DNA from 2 places in the Paenibacillus sp. F411 genome. Region 2 is predicted to be linked to the other one. Evidence: predicted binding sites of a transcription regulator. Region 2 holds the regulator's gene; the other holds the start of a gene.
What was found. The regulator CtsR, encoded in region 2, represses protease genes until heat stress. The targets are predictions, from matches to a motif close to ATGGTCAATAAAGGTCAAACA.
Positions count from the first base shown of each region.

Region 1 (10,059 bases), on a different contig from region 2:
TTGCCCGGGCCATTGCGAACAAACCTAAGGTGCTGCTGCTGGACGAGCCGCTGGGAGCACTCGATCTGCAGCTGCGCAAAAGCCTGCAGTCAGAGCTGAAGCATCTGCAGCGAACGCTGGGCATTACGTTCGTGTACGTGACGCATGATCAGGAGGAGGCGATGATGCTCTCCGACCGGATCGTCATTATGAACGGAGGCCGGGTAGAGCAGATCGGCACGCCGCGGGAGATTTATGCGTCGCCCAAGACGCTGTTCGCCGCGACCTTTGTCGGAGAGAACAATATATTCTCTGCGCCGGAGGGTCTTTTTGCTGTCCGGCCGGAGAAGCTGATTCCGCTCCCTCAAGGAGACAGCCGCGCTCGCAGGGCAGGCGTCATTCAAGATATCCAGTATCTTGGCAATGTGCACAAGCTGGTGGTTCAGCTGGATCAGGAGCCGATGAAGGTGACGCTGGCGCTGGACCTGTCCCAAGAGCACCTGTATGACATCGGAGATTCTATTGGCCTAAGCTGGAACGACACGGATCAAGTGGTGATTGGGCCATGAACAGAAACAAGCTGCTGCTGACACCTGTGCTGCTGTGGATGGCTCTGTTTCTGATTGTACCGATGCTGATTGTTATCGGCATCTCTCTGCTGCAGCGGAATGCACTCGGCCAGCTTCAATTCTCGTTTAGCATAGAGGGCTACAAAACATTTTTTGACCCTCTCTATATCGGCATTTACTGGGATACCATTGTGCTGTCTGTGCTAACGACCGTTATCTGCCTGCTCATTAGCTACCCTATGGCCTACTATATAGCCAACGCTTCCCCGCGTGTCCAGACCTGGGGCCTGCTGCTGGTAACGGTACCGTTCTGGATCAATTTCCTGATCCGCACCTATGCTTGGGTGCTTCTCTTGAGAACGCAGGGTGTAGTCAATACGCTGCTGCTGGAGACGGGCTTGATTGCCGAGCCGCTGCAGATGCTGTACACGCCGGGAGCCGTGCTGCTCGGCATGGTGTACAACTTTATTCCATTTATGGTGCTGCCGATTTATGTTGCACTGGAGCAGATGGACAAGCGCCTGCTGGATGCCGCTTCCGATCTGGGCGCTTCCCGCTGGAAAGCTTTCCGATACGTGACTCTGCCTCAGAGCCGCTCCGGCATGATGACCGGCTGCGTGCTGGTTTATGTGTCTACCTCTGGCATGTTCGTCGTGTCGGACATTCTGGGCGGCGCCAAATCCAGCATGCTCAGCAACATCATTCAAGCCCAGTTTCAGGGGGCGCGGAACTGGCCTTTCGGTGCCGCGCTGTCAGTTATTTTTGTGCTGACCTCGCTGGTGATGATCCTGCTGTTTAACCGGGCCATGCAGGCCCGGCATCTGAATGTGAAGGAGGGGAGATCTTGAACAAGCGCGGCTCTGCGTTGCTAGGTCTGCACTCCTTGCTCATGATGGTGTTTTTGTATTTGCCGATCCTGATGATTGTCCTCTACTCCTTTAATAACACGCGGCTCAGCGGCAGCTGGGAAGGCTTTACGTTTGATTGGTACCTCTCGCTGCTGGATAACCGGCATGTGAAGGAGGCGCTGATAAACAGCCTGAGTATTGCACTGGTATCGACAGCGGTCTCCACGGTACTGGGCACGCTGGCGGCCTTGTCGCTCCGGACCTTGAGCCGCCGCAGCCGCGGGGGATTGAACGGACTCTTGTATTTGCCGGTCATCATCCCGGATATTATTATGGGGCTGTCTCTGCTCGTGCTGTTCTCCCAGCTGCAGCTGGAGCTCAGCAAGCTCACGGTCATGATCGCCCACATTACATTCAGCTTGTCGTATGTGTACGTGGTGGTGTCTGCTCGCCTGGCCAATATGGGCAGGCAGCTGGAGGAGGCGGCGATGGATCTGGGTGCGAGCGGCTGGCAGACCTTCCGGCATGTGACCCTGCCGCAAATTGCTCCCGGCATGATTGCCGGTGCGCTGATCGCGTTTACGCTGTCGCTCGATGATTTTATGGTCAGCTTTTTTGTGGCGGGACCCAGCTCTACCACGCTGCCGATCTATATTTATGGACAGGTCAAGCGCGGCATCTCGCCGGAGATTAATGCACTGTGTACGCTGCTTATTCTCGTCAGCGTGATATTGATTCTGCTTGCACAGTATATGCTCAATCGCGGCAAAGGACAGAAGAAGCAAAAGGCGCTTCCGTTCTAGTCTGCAAGCCACGCAGCAAATGGATGTCCGCATTGCATTCAGCTTAGCTGAGGCTGGCGGTTTATTTTGAAAGGAGATGGATGGAATTGAATCTGAAAAACAAATGGACCCGGCTCCTGCTGGCCGGAATGCTGTCTGCAGTGGCAGCTTTGTCTCTGGCCGGCTGCGGCTCGGAGAAGGAAACCTTGAATATTTATAGCTGGGCGGATAATTTTGACCCGGAGGTGCTGGCGGATTTCGAGGAGAAGTACGATGTCAAGGTGACGTATGACAACTACGCCAACAATGAGGACCTGCTGGCGAAGCTCCAGGCGGGCGGCGGCGGCTATGACTTGATTCAGCCTTCCGATTATATGGTGAAGACGATGATCAGCGAGGATCTGCTGGAGCCGCTGGAGCTGGACAACATTCCTAATTTTGCGAACCTGTCGGATACCTTCAAGAACCCGGATTTTGATCCGGGCAACAAGTATTCAATCATTTACACCTCCGGGGTTACCGGTATCGCCTATAACAAGAACTATGTGAAGGAAGACATTGGCAGCTGGGACGACCTGTGGAATCCGGAATACAGCGGCAAGCTGCTGCTGCTGGATGACAATCGCGAGGTCATCGGCATGTCGCTGAAGAAGAATGGCTATTCCAACAGTTCTGCGAATGAGGCCGAAATTCAAGAGGCAGTGAATGATCTGAAGAGCCTGGTGCCGAATGTACTGGCCTTCGATACCGACAGCATCAAGCAGAAAATGATTCAGGAGGAAGGCTGGATCGCTACTGTATGGTCCGGGGATGCCTCCTTTATTGCGAAAGAGCTGCCGGATCTCGGCTTTGTCGTGCCGGAAGAGGGGGCGACCATATTCTCTGACAACTATGCCATTCCTAAGGGAGCAGAGAACAAGGAGCTTGCCGAGAAGTTTATGAACTACATGATGGAGCCGGAGGTCAGCGCAAAGAACTACGAATATATCGGCTACAGCAACCCGAACGTCAAGGCAATGGAATTCCACAGTGAAGAATATCGCAATGACCGCATGATTAATCTTACAGCGGAAGAGCTGGAGCGCACGGAGTGGCTCAGCGATGTCGGCGAAGCGCGGCCGGTGTATGACCGGGCCTGGAGTGAGCTGAAGAGCGGACGTTAAGACCGTCAGCGGTGAGTTTGAATGTGCATAAGAGCTGCCTGAAGCGGAGAAATCCGATGCGGAGGCAGTTCTTTTTTTTGCATTGTTTTGCATTGCAGAATTGTCACTGTCATTGTTACCTTTCACCCCTGTGCCGTTAGATATAATGGGAGACGGGTAATGACATATACATAATTTTTCAAAATAAGGAAAAGGTGATGGAAATGAACATACGCAGAACATGGATCACAGCGATGCTGGCAGCAGGCGTTGCCTTGGGCAGTGTCATGGACGGCGGGGCGCAGGGCGCTGAGGCCGCGACGGTCTCCCGGAGCCACCTGCAGGCCGTGAATGAGATTACCGTAACCTGGGATGGAAAAGAGCTCTCCCGCAAGGGCATAGTCAGCCGCGGCTCTTCATATGTTCCAATCACCGAGGTGCGGGATGTTCTGGGCTTGTCCTTGCATTATGATGCCAAAGAGCGTTCCTATACGCTGAGCGGAGCTCTTCACGAAATCAAGATCTACGTGTACGGGGGAGATGAGATCGGACTGCTCGTGAACGGCTATTACAGCAACAGCAAAGACGCAAAGCTGGTCAACGGACGACTATACCTGCCATACAACCTGCTTCATCAATATATGGGCGTGCAGGGAGCTTGGAGCTCTGCAGAACAAACCTTGAGCCTGACCAGCCTGCCGCAAAATAAGCTTACCCTTGAAACCCGGACTCTTCGTGAAGTGACGCCAAAGGCAGACATCTCGGTTCGCTACCCGGTTCTGAGCGGGATGGCGAATGCCAAGGTGGAGGCGGATATGAATGCCGTCTTCAGACAGCATGCCGAGGATTTTATCTCGGAATCGGTCGAGGGATTGAAGGAGATGCCGGCTCCGCGGGAAGGGATACCGTATGAGTATACCGGAGATTTTATCGTGCACCATAATCGTGACGGTATTCTGAGCCTGACTGCACATGAGTATACCTATGCTGGCGGGGCGCACGGAATGACCTATCGCACCAGCTGGACATTCTCACTTCCAGATGGAAAGAAGCTGCAGCTTGCTGATGTAATCAACCTGCAGGGTGACCGTAAACAAAAGCTGGATACGTATGTGCTGGAAACGCTGGAGGAAGGAGGCGGTTACCTCGGCGGGTTCCAGGGTGTGCCGGCCGATGCATCGTTCTATATTCAAGGGGATGCGGCGGTGCTCTACTTCCAGCTGTATGAATATACGGCGTACGCCTACGGCTTCCCGGAGATGAAGCTGCCCTTCAGCGTTTGGAAGAAGTAGGCCTGTTTCTGGCAGGAGCATCTAGGCACATGAGAAAGGGGCGGTCCCTTGAGATTACGGATCTCAAGAGACAGCCCCTGTTCTTGCTGTGAGAAAAAGTTGATTGGATGTTAGATGCCTTGCGGCGGTGTGCTTTCCAGCACCTGATCCACCAGTCCGTACTCCTTCGCTTCGGAAGCGGTCATGAAGTAGTCACGGTCGGTATCCTTCTCGATGCGCTCCAGCGGCTGTCCGGTGCGCTCGGCAAGAATGTGGTTCAGCTTATCGCGCATCTTCAGGATGCGGCGGGCGCGAATTTCAATATCCGTAGCCTGTCCCTGAGCACCGCCCAGCGGCTGGTGGATCATAATTTCACTGTTTGGCAGCGCGAAGCGCTTGCCCTTGGCGCCAGCATTCAGCAGGAACGCGCCCATCGAGGCAGCCATGCCGACACAGATTGTGGATACGTCCGGCTTAATAAATTGCATTGTATCAAAAATAGCCATACCGGCCGTGATGGAGCCGCCCGGACTGTTAATATACAGATGAATGTCCTTCTCTGGGTCTTCCGCTGTCAAAAACAGCATTTGCGCAATGATGGAATTGGCGACCACGTCATTGACATCGGAGCCGAGGAAGATAATGCGGTCTTTCAGCAGTCTGGAATAGATGTCATAGGCCCGCTCACCGCGGTTGCTTTGTTCTACGACCATAGGGATAAAACTCATTCGTGAAACCTCCTCTAAAGTACATTCCTCATTAAAATACTGTTACCGTATTACCCATATGATAAACAATTGAAATCAAAAAGTCAAAGAAAGTCAAACTAATGGGTAAAAAAAAGAGCCGTTCAGGGCGCTTATGGGTAAAACAATATTGGGAAAACTGAAGATGGTAAGTAAAAATGGCGCGCCCGCGAGGAATCGAACCTCGATCTCAGGCTCCGGAGGCCTACGTCATATCCATTGGACCACGGGCGCATATTCAGTTAAAAATTTAGCAACAGAATTGATTATAGCAGATGACATTTTAAAATACAAGCGGGCGTTATATTTTATCTCTCATGGACATGAATAAGAAGGAGAAGGGCGGAGAAATATACTTTCGGTACACTTGCAACCGCCACGGATATTCGTTAGAATGTTAGTGGGACTGAAAAAGTTTAGCTGGGACATTTTTTGACCACCAGACCAAACTCCAAAGACGAAGTTGCGGGAGTGGAAGGTATGCGTCATTTATTAGAAATACAAGAGCAGCTTCTGCCCGATCTGATGGACACTCTGAAGCGAAGATATACGGTGCTGCGGCAGATTCGCTCTCAAGGCATGGTCGGCCGCCGAACCCTTGCAGCGTCTCTGGCTATGACCGAGCGGGTGCTGCGAGCAGAGACCGATTTCCTGAAGTCCCAGGGACTGCTGGAAATCGAGAGCCTTGGCATGCGCATCAGCCGCAGCGGTGAGCTGCTGCTGGACCAGCTGGAGCCGGCAATGAAGGACCTGTTCGGGCTGGACGATCTTGAAGAGCAGATTCGCGAGGCTTACGGGCTTCGCAAGGTCGTCGTCGTGCCAGGAGACAGCGAGTCCTCGCCGGATGTCAAGCGCGAGCTTGGCCGCGCCGGCGCGAGAGCGCTGCTGCAGGAGGCCCGCATCGGAGATACGATCGCGGTGACCGGCGGCTCCACGCTGGCTGAGGTGGCAGAGCAGATGGGCTCGCCGGCTGGCGGGCCCCTGAAGGGCGCATGGTTCGTGCCAGCGCGGGGCGGTCTCGGCGAGAGCGTGGAGATTCAGGCGAATACGATTGCTTCCAAGATGGCCAAGAAGGTGGGAGCTGAATACCGCCTGCTGCATGTACCGGATTTACTGAGCGATGATGCGTATCAGTCCCTGGTCCAGGATCCCAATATCCAGGAAATTGTAGATTCCATTCGCAGCTCCCGAATCATTATTCACGGCATCGGGGATGCCATGGAGATGGCGCGCCGGCGCCGGCTGGGGCCCGAGGCGATGGAGGACCTCCGCAAGGAGGGAGCGGTCGCGGAATCCTTTGGCTACTATTTTAGTGAAGAAGGCACCGTTGTGCACCGCATGCTGACGCTGGGCCTCAGGCTGGAGGACATTGTCCGGACGGAGATTATTATCGGAATCGCAGGCGGGGTGAGCAAGGCACAGGCCATTCACTCCGTGCTGAAGTTCGGACAAGAGGACATTCTGGTTCTCGATGAAGCGGCGGCCATGGAGCTCTGTGCAAGAATTGCATGCAGGCGCGAGCCGTAGATGTTTGGAATTCACAGAATGTGTTTTTTATGAATGTGTTGTCTCGACGGGCTTTACGGTCTGTCTTGAATAAATAAAACTTTCACTATATGGAGGGAATTACTCATGGTTAAAGTAGGTATTAACGGATTTGGACGTATCGGACGTAACGTGTTCCGCGCAGCGCTGAACAACAACGATGTAGAAATCGTAGCAATCAACGACTTGACAGACGTAAGCACGCTTGCACACCTGTTGAAATACGACACGACGCACGGCAGACTGAACGCGACAGTTGAAGCTAAAGAAGGCGTGCTGATCGTAAACGGCCGCGAAGTAAAGGTATTTGCAGAGCGTAACCCTGAAGCATTGCCTTGGGGCGAGCATGGCGTTGAAATCGTAGTAGAATCCACAGGGATCTTCACTGCGAAGGAGAAAGCAGAAGCTCACCTGAAGGGCGGCGCGAAGAAGGTTATCATCTCCGCTCCGGCAACGAACGAAGACATCACGATCGTTATGGGCGTAAACGAAGACAAGTATGATGCAGCGAACCACAATGTAATCTCCAACGCATCCTGCACAACGAACTGTCTTGCTCCTTTCGCGAAAGTGCTTGACGAGCAGTTCGGTATCGTAAAAGGCATGATGACAACGGTTCACGCTTATACCAATGACCAGCAAGTACTGGATCTGCCGCATAAAGACCTGCGTCGTGCCCGTGCTGCTGCCGAGAACATCATTCCTTCCACAACGGGCGCAGCTAAAGCCGTCAGCCTGGTTCTGCCACAGCTGAAAGGCAAGCTGAACGGTATGGCTATGCGTGTACCTACGAAGAACGTTTCCGTGACAGACCTCGTTGTTGAGCTGTCCAAGAACGTAACGATGGAAGAAGTTAACGGTGCGCTGAAGGCTGCTGCTGAAGGCCCGCTGAAAGGCATCATGAACTTCTCTGAAGAGCCGCTCGTATCCAGCGACTACAACAGCGACCCAGCTTCCTCCACCATCGACTCCCTGTCCACTATGGTTGTTGGTGACAACATGGTTAAAGTCGTTTCCTGGTATGACAACGAGTGGGGCTACTCCAACCGTGTCGTTGACCTGGCTGCTTACATCGCAAGCAAAGGTCTGTAATTATTAGATTGTGCTATAAATCGAAGAGGGGTTCCCTGAGGTGCTCCTCTTTGGTTTGTAATGAAACGTTTTTTATAGAGAAAAAGAGAGCCGCCTGCTGTTGGTGAGGAGAATAGTTTTCTTAGGAGGAACGTGGAGATGAACAAGAAAAGTGTGCGTGATGTAGAAGTAAAAGGCAAAGCGGTATTTGTCCGTGTTGATTTTAATGTGCCGCTCGAAAACGGCAAAATTACCGACGACACCCGGATCCGTGAAACGCTGCCGACCATTAAGTACCTGGTAGAGCAGGGTGCGAAGGTCATTCTGGCGAGCCATATGGGCCGTCCGAAGGGCGAGGTTGTAGAAGAACTCCGCTTGACACCAGCAAGCGAGCGCCTGTCCGAGCTGCTGGGCCAGCCGGTAGCCAAAGCCGATGAGGCTGTTGGTGAAGCGGTGAAATCCAAGATCCAGAGCATGCAGGCTGGAGAGGTGCTCGTGCTGGAGAACGTTCGCTTCTACCCGGGCGAAGAGAAGAATGACCCTGAGCTTGCGAAGCAATTCGCAGAGCTGGCAGACCTGTTCGTCAATGATGCGTTCGGTGCAGCTCACCGTGCCCATGCTTCTACAGAAGGCATTGCGCATCATCTTCCGGCCGTATCCGGCCTTCTGATGGAGAAAGAATTGTCCGTACTCGGCAAGGCGCTGTCTAACCCTGATCGTCCTTTTACAGCGATCGTTGGCGGCTCCAAAGTAAAAGACAAAATCGACGTCATCAACCATCTGCTTACCCTGGCTGACAACATCATCATCGGCGGCGGCTTGACCTACACCTTCCTGAAGGCACAAGGCCATGAAATCGGCCTGTCCCTGTGCGATGATTCCAAGCTGGATACCGCACTCGGCTTCCTGGAGAAGGCGAAGGAGCTGGGCAAGAACTTCTACCTTCCGGTGGACATTGTCGTGGCTGATGACTTCAGCGCAAGTGCGAATACCCAGATCGTAGGCATCGATGGCATTCCTGCCGGCTGGGAAGGCGTGGACATCGGACCGAAGACGCGTGAGCTGTATGCCGATGTGATCAAGAACTCCAAGCTGGTCGTATGGAACGGACCTATGGGCGTGTTCGAAATCGAGCCGTTCTCCAATGGTACACGTCAGGTCGCACAGGCTTGTGCGGAGACGGAAGCGTACACGGTGATCGGCGGTGGCGATTCCGCAGCTGCGGCTGAGAAATTCCAGCTGGCAGACCGGATGGATCATATCTCTACAGGCGGCGGCGCTTCCTTAGAGTTTATGGAAGGCAAGGCGCTTCCTGGTGTTGTAGCCCTGAACGATAAGTAGTATCTTGAGATAGAGTTATTTTGACAGCAGGGGCATGCGGGCGCACAGATGAAGGTCCGGATGCTCCAGCGAATCAAAGGAGTTGAACTGTGTGAGAACACCTATTATTGCCGGCAACTGGAAGATGTTCAAGACGATTCCGGAAGCAGAAGCATTCGTGCAAGAAATCAAGAACAGCGCTGTAGAAGGTGTAGAAAGCGTGATTTGTGCGCCCTTCACTACTCTTCCTGCACTGGTAAAAGCAGCGGAAGGCACGGGCATCAAGATCGGTGCGCAGAACCTGCATTTTGAAGATCAAGGGGCATTCACAGGCGAAATCAGCGGAGGGATGCTGAAGGACCTGGGCGTGGATTATGTCATCATCGGCCATTCCGAGCGCCGCCAGTATTTCAACGAAACCGACGAGAGCGTCAACAAGAAAATGCATGCGGCATTCCGGCACGGACTGCTGCCTATCGTTTGTGTCGGCGAAAGCCTGGAAGAGCGTGAAGCTGGAAAGACGAAGGATGTGTGCAAGGTTCAGACGGAAGCTGCATTTGCAGATGTGACTGCAGAACAAGCAGTGCAGGCTATTATTGCATACGAACCGGTATGGGCCATCGGCACCGGCAAATCCTCCACTTCCCAGGACGCCAATGAAGTTATCTCCTATATCCGTGAGCTGGTACAGGGCATGTACGGGGAGAGCGTTGCTTCCCAGGTACGCATTCAGTACGGCGGCAGCGTGAAGCCGGAGAACGTGGCAGAGTATATGGGACAAAGCGA
Region 1 covers NZ_JAGFIP010000016.1:44,208-54,266, forward strand. Annotated here, with positions in the region: gene JJQ72_RS15830 (ABC transporter ATP-binding protein) at 1-548, shown strand, start outside; gene JJQ72_RS15835 (ABC transporter permease) at 545-1,396, shown strand; gene JJQ72_RS15840 (ABC transporter permease) at 1,438-2,199, shown strand; gene JJQ72_RS15845 (polyamine ABC transporter substrate-binding protein) at 2,328-3,341, shown strand; gene JJQ72_RS15850 (PdaC/SigV domain-containing protein) at 3,545-4,612, shown strand; gene clpP (ATP-dependent Clp endopeptidase proteolytic subunit ClpP) at 4,723-5,319, opposite strand; tRNA gene JJQ72_RS15860 (tRNA-Arg) at 5,497-5,571, opposite strand; gene JJQ72_RS15865 (sugar-binding transcriptional regulator) at 5,818-6,864, shown strand; gene gap (type I glyceraldehyde-3-phosphate dehydrogenase) at 6,970-7,974, shown strand; gene JJQ72_RS15875 (phosphoglycerate kinase) at 8,113-9,294, shown strand; gene tpiA (triose-phosphate isomerase) at 9,386-10,059, shown strand, end outside.
Region 1: clpP (ATP-dependent Clp endopeptidase proteolytic subunit ClpP) is a predicted target of CtsR. The motif match lies at 5,399-5,419, and genes of this name have one in related genera.

Region 2 (10,059 bases):
CAGACCAGCCGGAGCTGATCCTGAGGCTGAAAGACGACTCCATCCCTGTCATGGTACAGCGGCTGGTAGAGCATAAGATCTTTCTCTACCGGATCATCGAAGTGAAGGAAACGCTGGAAGAAGAATTTTTAAAATGGACGGGAGGCGGCCGTATTGCGTAGCTTTGTAAAGCTGACCATCAACGAATGGCTGAAGATGTTTAAAAAGAAAAGCTTTGTTCTCCCGTATGCTCTGCTGGCAGCCATGGCCTTTGGCATCGCATACCTGATCGATTCATTTGCCTCCGGCTCCAGTACGACATTGGAATTTGCCCAACTGGCCGTAAGCACCCAAGGAATGGGGCAGATGATGACTTTGCTGGCGATCGTATCTACAGCGGGTCTGGTGTCGATGGAATTCAGCTTCGGAACCATTAAGCTGCTGCTTGTCCGTGCACAAAGCCGCAGCAAGATCCTGGCCTCCAAGTATACAGCAATTTTGATGTATCTTGTGACGCTGGCTGCTTTCACGCTGGCAGCGGGGTTGGCGGCGGGAGCGCTCTTTTTTGAAGCATCGGGTGGAAATATGACCTTCATAGATTTGCTGTGGAGTACGCTCTACAGTCTGGTGTACACTCTCCTGTTTGTAACGATTACCTTTGTCGTCAGCATTGTGACCCGCTCCACCGGCGCAGCCATCGGCATCGGCATGTTCCTGATTGTGGCACAGGGTCTGGCAAACCAGCTATTAACCCGATACAATTGGTATAAATATCTGCCGTTCGTGAACGTAGATTTGTCCATATACAGGGATGGAGGAACAGGGCCTCTTCCGGGAATGTCACTAACCTTCTCGGCCTCCTTGCTGGCCGTATACCTGCTGCTGTTTCTGGCGGTCGGCTTCTGGACGTTTCACAAGCGTGATGTTGCATAAGCAGTAAAGCCAGGACGGGTGCAGCCCTTACCCAAGCGGCTGAAAGGAGAAGACCCCAGTGAGTATAGAATTTGACAACAACCTGCCCATATATATTCAGATTATGAATTACATCAAAAAAGAGATCATTACCGGCAAGCTTCAGTCGGGAGACAAAATCCCGTCTGTGCGTGAGCTTGCCTCCTTGCTGCAAATCAATCCCAACACCGTACAGCGTACCTTTCAGGAACTGGAGCGTGAAGAGATCGTGGAGACCAAGCGGGGGCTCGGCCGGTATGTCACAAGTGAGGAATCCAAAATCATGAGCATTAAAAAAGAAATGGCTGGAGATCTGATTCAGCATTTTATTACAGAAATGAAAGAGCTCGGATTTCAGGAGCAGGATATTCTGTCCATCGTCTCGGACGCATTCAGAACCGGAGAATTCAACGGGAGGAAGAGCTAATGGTAGAGCATCTGCTTCAATTCAAAGGGGCTTCCAAGCAATATGGCCGCAAGACTGCGCTGCAAGACATTTCCTTGACAGTCGGAAGCGGAAAAATTATCGGACTGCTGGGGAGTAACGGAAGCGGCAAAAGCACCCTGATGAAAATGGCCGCAGGTCTGCTCTCCCCTTCCTCCGGAAGTGTGGAGGTTCAGGGGCTTCCTGCGGGACCGAAGACAAAAAGTATGGTCTCGTTCATGCCAGACCGTCCGCTGACAGAATCATGGATGAAGGTGAAGGACGCGCTGATGTTTTACCGTGATTTCTACGTCGATTTTGATATGGAGAAAGCGACACATATGCTGGAGTTTATGAATCTGAAGCAGGAGGACAAGATCAGTGCACTGTCAAAGGGCATGAACGAGCGGCTTCAGCTGACGCTTGCGCTGTCCCGCAATGCTGCTCTGTACTTGCTTGACGAGCCGATTGGCGGCGTAGATCCGGTAGCGCGAGGCAAGATTTTGGATGCCATTGTGGAGTTTTATCATGAGGACAGCAGCATTATCATATCTACGCATTTGGTGCGGGATATTGAGCGGATTTTTGATGAGATTGTCTTTATCCGGGACGGTGAAATGGTCATGCATGAGGAAGTTGAGCAGCTGCGCTTAAAGCATGGCAAAAGTGTTGACGAGATGTTTAAAGAGGTGTTTGCGGAATGATTAGGCTACTGAAATATGACTGGAAACGGAATGGAAGAGCGGTGCTGGCTCTGATCACGGTGCTGGTTCTTCTGCAGGGCGTCATGCTTACGCTGAATAGTCTGGGGTACTGGAAGGATGAAGTGACATTGGTTCTTAGCATGGTGGCCTATGCCATGACGGGGGTCATCCTGCAAATCATTGTGTTTAAGACATTTGACCATAATATCCGCTCTTACAGCCGGCGCCTGCTTCCGGTCCCGGTATCCTCCGGGATGATCTCTACCGTTGTGCAGTCCTGGATGGCGCTGATCTTTATTGTGCTGCTGATAAGTGCTCATATTCTGGTGCTCTGGAGTGAGAATTGGCGGGCATTCATGCAGGTTGGCGTGTTACACTGGCTGGATTGGACTTTGATGATTCTTGCACTTTTGTGGCAATTTACTTCCTTTGTGGTTACGGTGCTCTTCTGTGTAACGGTGGCAAGAGTATTTTCTGCAAAAGGAGGCCTGTGGCTCGGCATTGCGCTGTCCATTGCGATTCCAAGCGTCGTTTCCTGGCTGGGTGACCGGATTGAAGGGGAACCGAACGCCTGGACGAACAAAATCTTTGTGCTCCAAATCGGTGTCCAGGAGTCTGCAGCCTCCCCGGTTAGACCCATCACGGAAATCCCCTGGGGACCGCTGCTTCTGGAGCTGATCGTGGTAGCCGTTCTTGTGTATTTCACGAAGAAGCTGATTGAGCGTAAAGTAGAAGTAAGCTAAAGCGCGCTTGATGTGAGAGAATACGATCATAACAGTTCCGGCAGCGCCCGGATTCCCTATCCCCTATGCCGTGCAAGGGCAGCAGATGCTGCCGCTGTACGGCAGGGGCTTTTTTGGCAGGATAAAGGGTGAGGCAAGGCTGGTAAGGGTGAATTTTGAAGCGGCATGAATATTCTCCAACAGCCCGGTTAAAAATGATAACGGAGCTCTTGGCAAATCATAAAAATATGCTATAATATTATCAAAGTCAAAGAAAGTCAAAGTCAGCGAAAAGGGATTCTAATGGTTTGCAGGTGGTTAAACATAACCAGGAGCAAGACTCTGTGCGACACGTGTAAGATGAAGACGGCTTAGCGTTTCAATCAGTGGAGGATGAACAACATGCGTAATATCTCGGATATTATCGAACAATATTTAAAGGGCAGTCTACAGGACAGTAAGGAAGGCACGATCGAAATTCAGCGGAATGATCTAGCCGAGCAATTTTCGTGCGTCCCTTCCCAGATTAATTATGTCATCCAGACCCGTTTCACCTTGGAGAAAGGGTATTTGGTGGAGAGCAAGCGAGGCGGCGGCGGCTACATTCGCATTCAGCGGATCGAGCTGCCTCAGCATACGGAGCTGCACCATCATCTACATCACAGTATCGGCAGCCATATAGACCAGACTGCAGCGGAAGGGCTGATCTACCAGCTGGAGGAATCCGGATTTCTGAGCAAGCGGGAGGCTTGTCTGATGCGGGGTGCGATATCCAGGGAGTGTCTGAATCTGAAGCTTCCTTATCGCGATGAGCTCCGTTCCCGGGTCATGAAGGCGATGCTGCTGTCGCTGCTGGGCAAGTAAACACGGTCTATTGTAGAGGGGAGAGTGAATGAGTATGGTGTGCCAGGAATGCGGAATCCGTCCGGCGACGCTTCATTTTACGAAGATTGTGAATGGCGAGAAGACGGAATTCCATTTTTGCGAGACCTGTGCGAGGGAGAAGGGGGAGATGATCCCCGGAACGGCGAATGGCTTCTCGATCCACAGCCTGCTCTCCGGCCTGCTGGATCTGGATCCATCGGGTAAAGGGCAGCTGTCCGGCGCCAAAGCACCTCAGGTTCCAAGGTGTGAGGAATGCGGGATGACCTATACCCAGTTCAGCAAGCTGGGCCGCTTCGGCTGCAGCTCCTGTTACAGCTATTTCTCGGATCGCCTGGATCCCTTGTTCAAAAGGGTGCACGGCAGCACCACGCATGTCGGCAAGGTGCCGAAGCGAAGCGGTGGACGCATTCAGACGAAGCGAAAGATCGCCGAGCTGAAAAAAGAGCTGCATGAACACATCGTTCAGGAAGAATTCGAAACGGCCGCGCAAATCCGCGACCAGATCCGGGAGTTAGAGAAGGGGCTGACCCCGTAGTTTAGTCGGTCTCTTTGCTTACAAGCTGCATTTATTTTAGTAGGAGGAATGCGTGATGTCGAATCTCCGGTTCACCGAACACGCACTCAGCGAGTGGATGCGCGGAAGCGGTCAGGATTCTGATATTGTCATCAGTACCCGGGTGCGGGTAGCACGCAATCTGCGTCAGCTTCCGTTCCCGCTGCTAGCGACCAACCAGCAGTCCGGTGAGGTGCTGAGCATCCTGACCGGGGTGATCCAGGAAGGGCTGTGCGAGGAGGGGACTCCTGCCTTTCACATCATCCATCTGGATGAGCTGGACGACCTGGATAAGAAGGTGCTTGTCGAGAAGCATCTGATCAGCCCGAACCTTGCCAATGAGTCGAGAAACGGGGCAGTCGTGTTAAACGACGATGAATCTATCAGTATTATGATTAATGAAGAGGATCATTTACGCATCCAGTGCCTGTATCCTGGCTTTCAGGTCATGGAGGCTTGGGAGAAGGCCACAGAGCTTGATGATGCTTTTGAAGAGAAGCTCGATTATGCGTTTGACGACAAGCGCGGCTATATGACGAGCTGCCCTACCAATGTCGGCACCGGTCTTCGAGCGTCAGTTATGATGCATCTGCCCGCGCTGGTCATGACCCAGCAGATTAATCGGATTCTGTCGGCGGTATCCCAGGTTGGCTTGACGGTGCGCGGAATTTATGGCGAGGGCAGTGAAGCACTCGGCAATCTTTTTCAAATATCGAATCAAATTACGCTCGGACAGACCGAGCATGAAATTATAGATAACCTGCACAGCGTCGTGCTGCAAATTATCGAACATGAGAAAAATGCGCGCGCGAAGCTGCTGAACGACTCCCGGCTGCGGATTACGGACCGGGTTATGAGATCATATGGCATTTTGTCCTATGCAGCTGTGATGGAGTCTAAGGAAGCTGCGCAGCGCCTGTCCGACGTTCGTCTTGGCGTGGATTTGGGTCTGCTGGACGGTCCGTCCAGCTCCGTGATGAATGAGCTGAACGTGATGACCCAGCCCGGATTTCTGCAAAAGAAATTCGGGGAGAGCATCCATCCGGGCGACCGGGACTCTTGCCGGGCGAAGCTGATTCGGCAGACGCTAAGCGGGCAGCAGCAGGAGCCTTGCTAAACCATTTTGCAAAATGACGGCGCTGCGTTTAAAATCAATACAACCATCAATCATGGAGGTGCAATACTTATGATGTTTGGCAGATTTACGGAACGTGCACAGAAGGTGCTCGCACTGGCTCAGGAAGAAGCAGTACGGCTTGGCCATAATAATATCGGTACAGAACATATTTTGCTCGGATTAATCCGGGAAGGCGACGGTATTGCCGCCAAAGCATTGATCGGTCTTGGACTGGGTCTGGAGAAGATTCAGGATGAGGTAGAGACCTTGATCGGACGCGGTCAGGAACAGCCGACGAATATTGCCTACACCCCAAGAGCGAAGAAGGTCATTGAGCTCTCGATGGATGAGGCGCGGAAGCTGGGCCACACGTATGTGGGCACCGAGCATATTCTGCTGGGACTCATTCGCGAAGGCGAAGGTGTGGCTGCACGGGTGCTGAACAATCTGGGCATCAGCCTGAACAAAGCGCGTCAGCAGGTGCTGCAGCTGCTTGGCAGCAGCGAAGCGGTTTCGAGCCATCACGGCCAGCCGCAAAATGTCAATACGCCAACGCTGGACAGCCTGGCGCGTGATCTTACAGCGATTGCGAAGGAAGGCAATCTGGACCCGGTAATCGGGCGCAGCAAGGAAATTGAGCGCGTTATTCAGGTGCTGAGCCGCCGGACGAAGAACAATCCGGTGCTGATTGGTGAGCCAGGGGTAGGTAAGACGGCAATCGCCGAAGGCCTGGCCCAGAAAATTATTAATAATGAAATTCCGGAAACGCTGCGTGACAAGCGAGTGATGACGCTCGATATGGGCTCCGTGGTGGCCGGTACGAAATATCGCGGTGAGTTCGAGGACCGCCTGAAGAAAATCATGGACGAGATTCGCCAAGCAGGCAATATTGTTCTGTTTATCGACGAATTGCATACGCTGATTGGTGCGGGCGGCGCAGAAGGAGCTATTGATGCCTCCAACATTCTGAAGCCTTCTCTGGCTCGGGGAGAGCTGCAGTGCATCGGGGCAACTACCCTGGATGAGTACCGCAAGTACATCGAGAAGGATGCTGCACTGGAGCGCCGCTTCCAGCCGATTACGGTGGATCAGCCGTCTCCGGAAGAGGCCATCCAGATTCTGTACGGTCTGCGTGACCGGTATGAAGCGCATCACCGTGTCAAAATTACCGATGAAGCGATTGAACAGGCGGTACGCTTGTCCGACCGTTATATTACAGACCGCTTCCTGCCAGATAAAGCGATCGATCTGATTGATGAAGCAGGCTCGAAGGTAAGGCTGCATACGTACACCATTCCACCGAACCTGAAGGATCAGGAATCTCGTCTGGAGGATATCCGCAAGGAGAAGGATGCTGCTGTACAGAGCCAGGAGTTTGAGAAGGCTGCGGCGCTCCGTGATACGGAGCAGAAGCTGCGTGAAGAGCTGGAAGTGACGAAGAACCAGTGGAAAGAGAAGCAGGGACGTACAGATTCCGAGGTAACTCCGGAGGATATTGCGGATGTGGTAGCCATCTGGACCGGTATTCCTGTGAACAAGCTGAAGGAAGAAGAGACCGAGCGCCTGCTGAACATGGAGCAGCTGCTTCACAGCCGGGTCATTGGCCAGGAGGAAGCCGTCAAGGCAGTCAGCCGTGCCGTACGCCGCTCCCGCGCTGGCCTGAAGGATCCGAAGCGCCCAATGGGCTCCTTCATCTTCCTCGGTCCAACCGGTGTAGGTAAGACTGAGCTTGCCCGTGCATTGGCAGAAGCCATGTTCGGCGATGAGAACGCCGTGGTGCGGATCGACATGTCCGAGTACATGGAGAAGCACTCGACTTCGAGGCTCGTTGGAGCGCCTCCAGGATATGTCGGCTATGATGAGGGCGGCCAGCTGACCGAGAAGGTTCGCCGCAAGCCTTATTCCGTCGTCCTGCTTGATGAGATTGAGAAGGCTCATCCGGAAGTGTTTAACATCCTGCTGCAAGTGCTGGAGGATGGACGCTTGACCGATTCCAAGGGCCGGGTTGTTGACTTCCGCAACACGCTGATCATTCTGACCTCTAACGTTGGAGCGGAAGCGATCAAGCGTAACTCTACCCTCGGCTTCACGGCATCGCTGGATGCGGGCCATGATTATAACAACATGAAGGGCAAGGTCATGGATGAGCTGAAGAAGAGCTTCCGTCCTGAATTCCTGAACCGGATTGATGAAATCATCGTGTTCCACTCCCTGGAAGAGAAGCACATCGGCGAGATTGTGACGCTGATGTCGGATGAGCTGAAGAAGCGGCTGCGTGACTTCAATGTGGAGTTCGAGCTGACCGATCAAGCAAAAGCATTCCTGGCGAAGGAAGGCTATGATCCGGCATTCGGTGCCCGTCCGCTCCGCAGAGCGATTCAGAAGCATATAGAGGATCGTTTGTCCGAGGAGCTGCTGAAGGGCAATATCTCCAAAGGAGATCAGCTGCTGATCGACGAGAGCGAAGGCGCGTTGACCGTAACCAAAACGCAGGCTGCCCCGGCGCAGCAGGAGTAACCCAAGTCATAATAAGATACAGGATCTCATCAGGCAGGAGAGTAAGAGTTGCCGGCGACAGCCGGCAGCATGCTCCTCTGCTGTGATCGCGATTGAAGAAGCAGGCCGATGCATGATGCGCGAAGGCCTGCTTTTTTTGTATATACAGTAAGGCTTTAGGAAAAACAGACCGATAATCAAGGAGAGGATTCCCGATTTGCCTTTACGTTGGTTTGTGATCAATGGTAAACTTTGAGTAATGCCTAATTCGCAAAAGACTTATGGTTTTTTGTAAAGGATGGTCATCATAAAGGAGAGAACATGGCTAAATCCAAAACCAAGTTTTATTGTACCGACTGCGGCTATGAATCGCCGAAATGGTACGGCAAATGCCCAGGCTGTCAGGCCTGGAACTCCATGGTGGAAGAAACCGAGACGGTAATCAAGACACAGGGCATGAATTCGCCCGTATTTCATAGTAAAGAGAAGCCCGTATCCATCCTGAATGTGGAGAGCGGCAAGGAGCCCCGGATCGAGACCGGCATTATAGAGCTGAACAGAGTACTCGGCGGCGGACTCGTCCCGGGTTCACTTGTGCTTGTCGGCGGTGATCCGGGCATCGGCAAATCAACCCTGCTTCTCCAAACCTCGAATCAGCTGGCTAATCGCGGGCTGCGGGTGCTGTATATCTCGGGAGAGGAATCGGTTCGCCAGACCAAGCTTCGTGCTGACCGCCTAGGGGCCTTATCCCCGGAGCTGTTTGTGCTTTGCGAGACGAATCTGGAGAGTGTGGAGGAAGCGATTGAAAGCGTGCAGCCGCAGTTTGTGGTCATTGACTCCATTCAGACGGTGTATCAGCCGGATATTTCAAGTGCGCCGGGAAGTGTATCGCAGGTGCGGGAATGTACCGCCCGGTTTATGCGGATTGCGAAGGTCAAGGGCATCGCTACAGTGCTCGTGGGCCACGTGACGAAGGAAGGAGCCATCGCGGGACCGCGGATGCTGGAGCATATGGTGGATTGCGTGCTTTATTTTGAAGGGGAACGCCATCATACGTACCGGCTGCTGCGCGCCGTGAAGAACCGCTTCGGCTCCACGAACGAGATGGGGATTTTTGAAATGGGTGAGGAGGGGCTGCGGGAGGTTGGCAATCCATCCGAGCTGTTTCTCTCCGAGCGTCCGCTGGGGGTGGCCGGCTCTACGGTGGTAGCGAGCATGGAAGGCACACGGCCCGTACTTGTGGAGCTGCAGGCTTTGATCTCATCGACTCATTTTCCGTCTCCAAGGCGGATGGGCACCGGGGTAGATCATCACCGGATGAATCTCATTATTGCGGTGCTGGAGAAAAGGATGGGCATGTTCCTGCAGAATCAGGACGCTTACCTTAATGTAGCCGGGGGCGTAAAGCTGGATGAGCCGGCTGTGGATCTTGCGATCGCAGTCAGCATTGCATCCAGCTTCCGCGATGTACCGACGAAGCCGTATGACGTCATCTTCGGAGAAGTCGGCCTGACCGGTGAAGTGCGGGCAGTGTCCCGTGCGGAGCAGCGGGTGAAGGAAGCGCAGAAGCTGGGCTTTAAACGGGTTATCCTGCCCGAGAAGAGCCTGAAGGGATGGAAGCATCCCAAGGGCATAGAAATTATTGGAGTTAATACGGTAGCAGATGCGTTAGCGGTTGCGTTAAATTAGGGGGCATACTAAGGTGAAAGAATCGGTTCAACTGGACAAAATGAATGAACTGCTGAAGCTGGTGGCACCGGGGACAGCTTTCCGTGACGGACTGGAGAACGTGCTGCGCGCCAAAACCGGGGCCCTGCTCGTGGTCGGCTACAGTCCAGAGGTGATGGAGGTTGTAGACGGAGGCTTCTCCATCAATTGTGACTTCTCGCCGAACTACTTGTATGAGCTGGCCAAGATGGACGGTGCGATTATTCTGAGTGAGGATTTAAGGCGGATACTGTATGCCAATACCCAGCTCATTCCGGACTCCTCGATCTCCTCCATCGAAACCGGAATTCGGCACCGTACTGCAGAACGGGTGGCGAAGCAGACGGGGAAGCTGGTGGTGTCCATCTCCCAGCGCCGGAACATTATTACGCTGTATCAGGGCTCGATCCGTTATTCTCTGAAGGAAATTGGCGTCATCCTGACCAAAGCGAATCAGGCTATTCAGACACTGGAGCGTTACCGGGTGGTGCTGAACCAGTCGCTGACGAACCTGTCCGCCT
Region 2 covers NZ_JAGFIP010000020.1:55,179-65,237, reverse strand. Annotated here, with positions in the region: gene JJQ72_RS17910 (ABC transporter ATP-binding protein) at 1-161, shown strand, start outside; gene JJQ72_RS17905 (ABC transporter permease) at 154-912, shown strand; gene JJQ72_RS17900 (GntR family transcriptional regulator) at 971-1,357, shown strand; gene JJQ72_RS17895 (ABC transporter ATP-binding protein) at 1,357-2,058, shown strand; gene JJQ72_RS17890 (hypothetical protein) at 2,055-2,801, shown strand; gene JJQ72_RS17885 (CtsR family transcriptional regulator) at 3,183-3,644, shown strand; gene mcsA (protein-arginine kinase activator protein McsA) at 3,679-4,200, shown strand; gene mcsB (protein-arginine kinase McsB) at 4,256-5,335, shown strand; gene clpC (ATP-dependent protease ATP-binding subunit ClpC) at 5,405-7,852, shown strand; gene radA (DNA repair protein RadA) at 8,153-9,520, shown strand; gene disA (DNA integrity scanning diadenylate cyclase DisA) at 9,534-10,059, shown strand, end outside.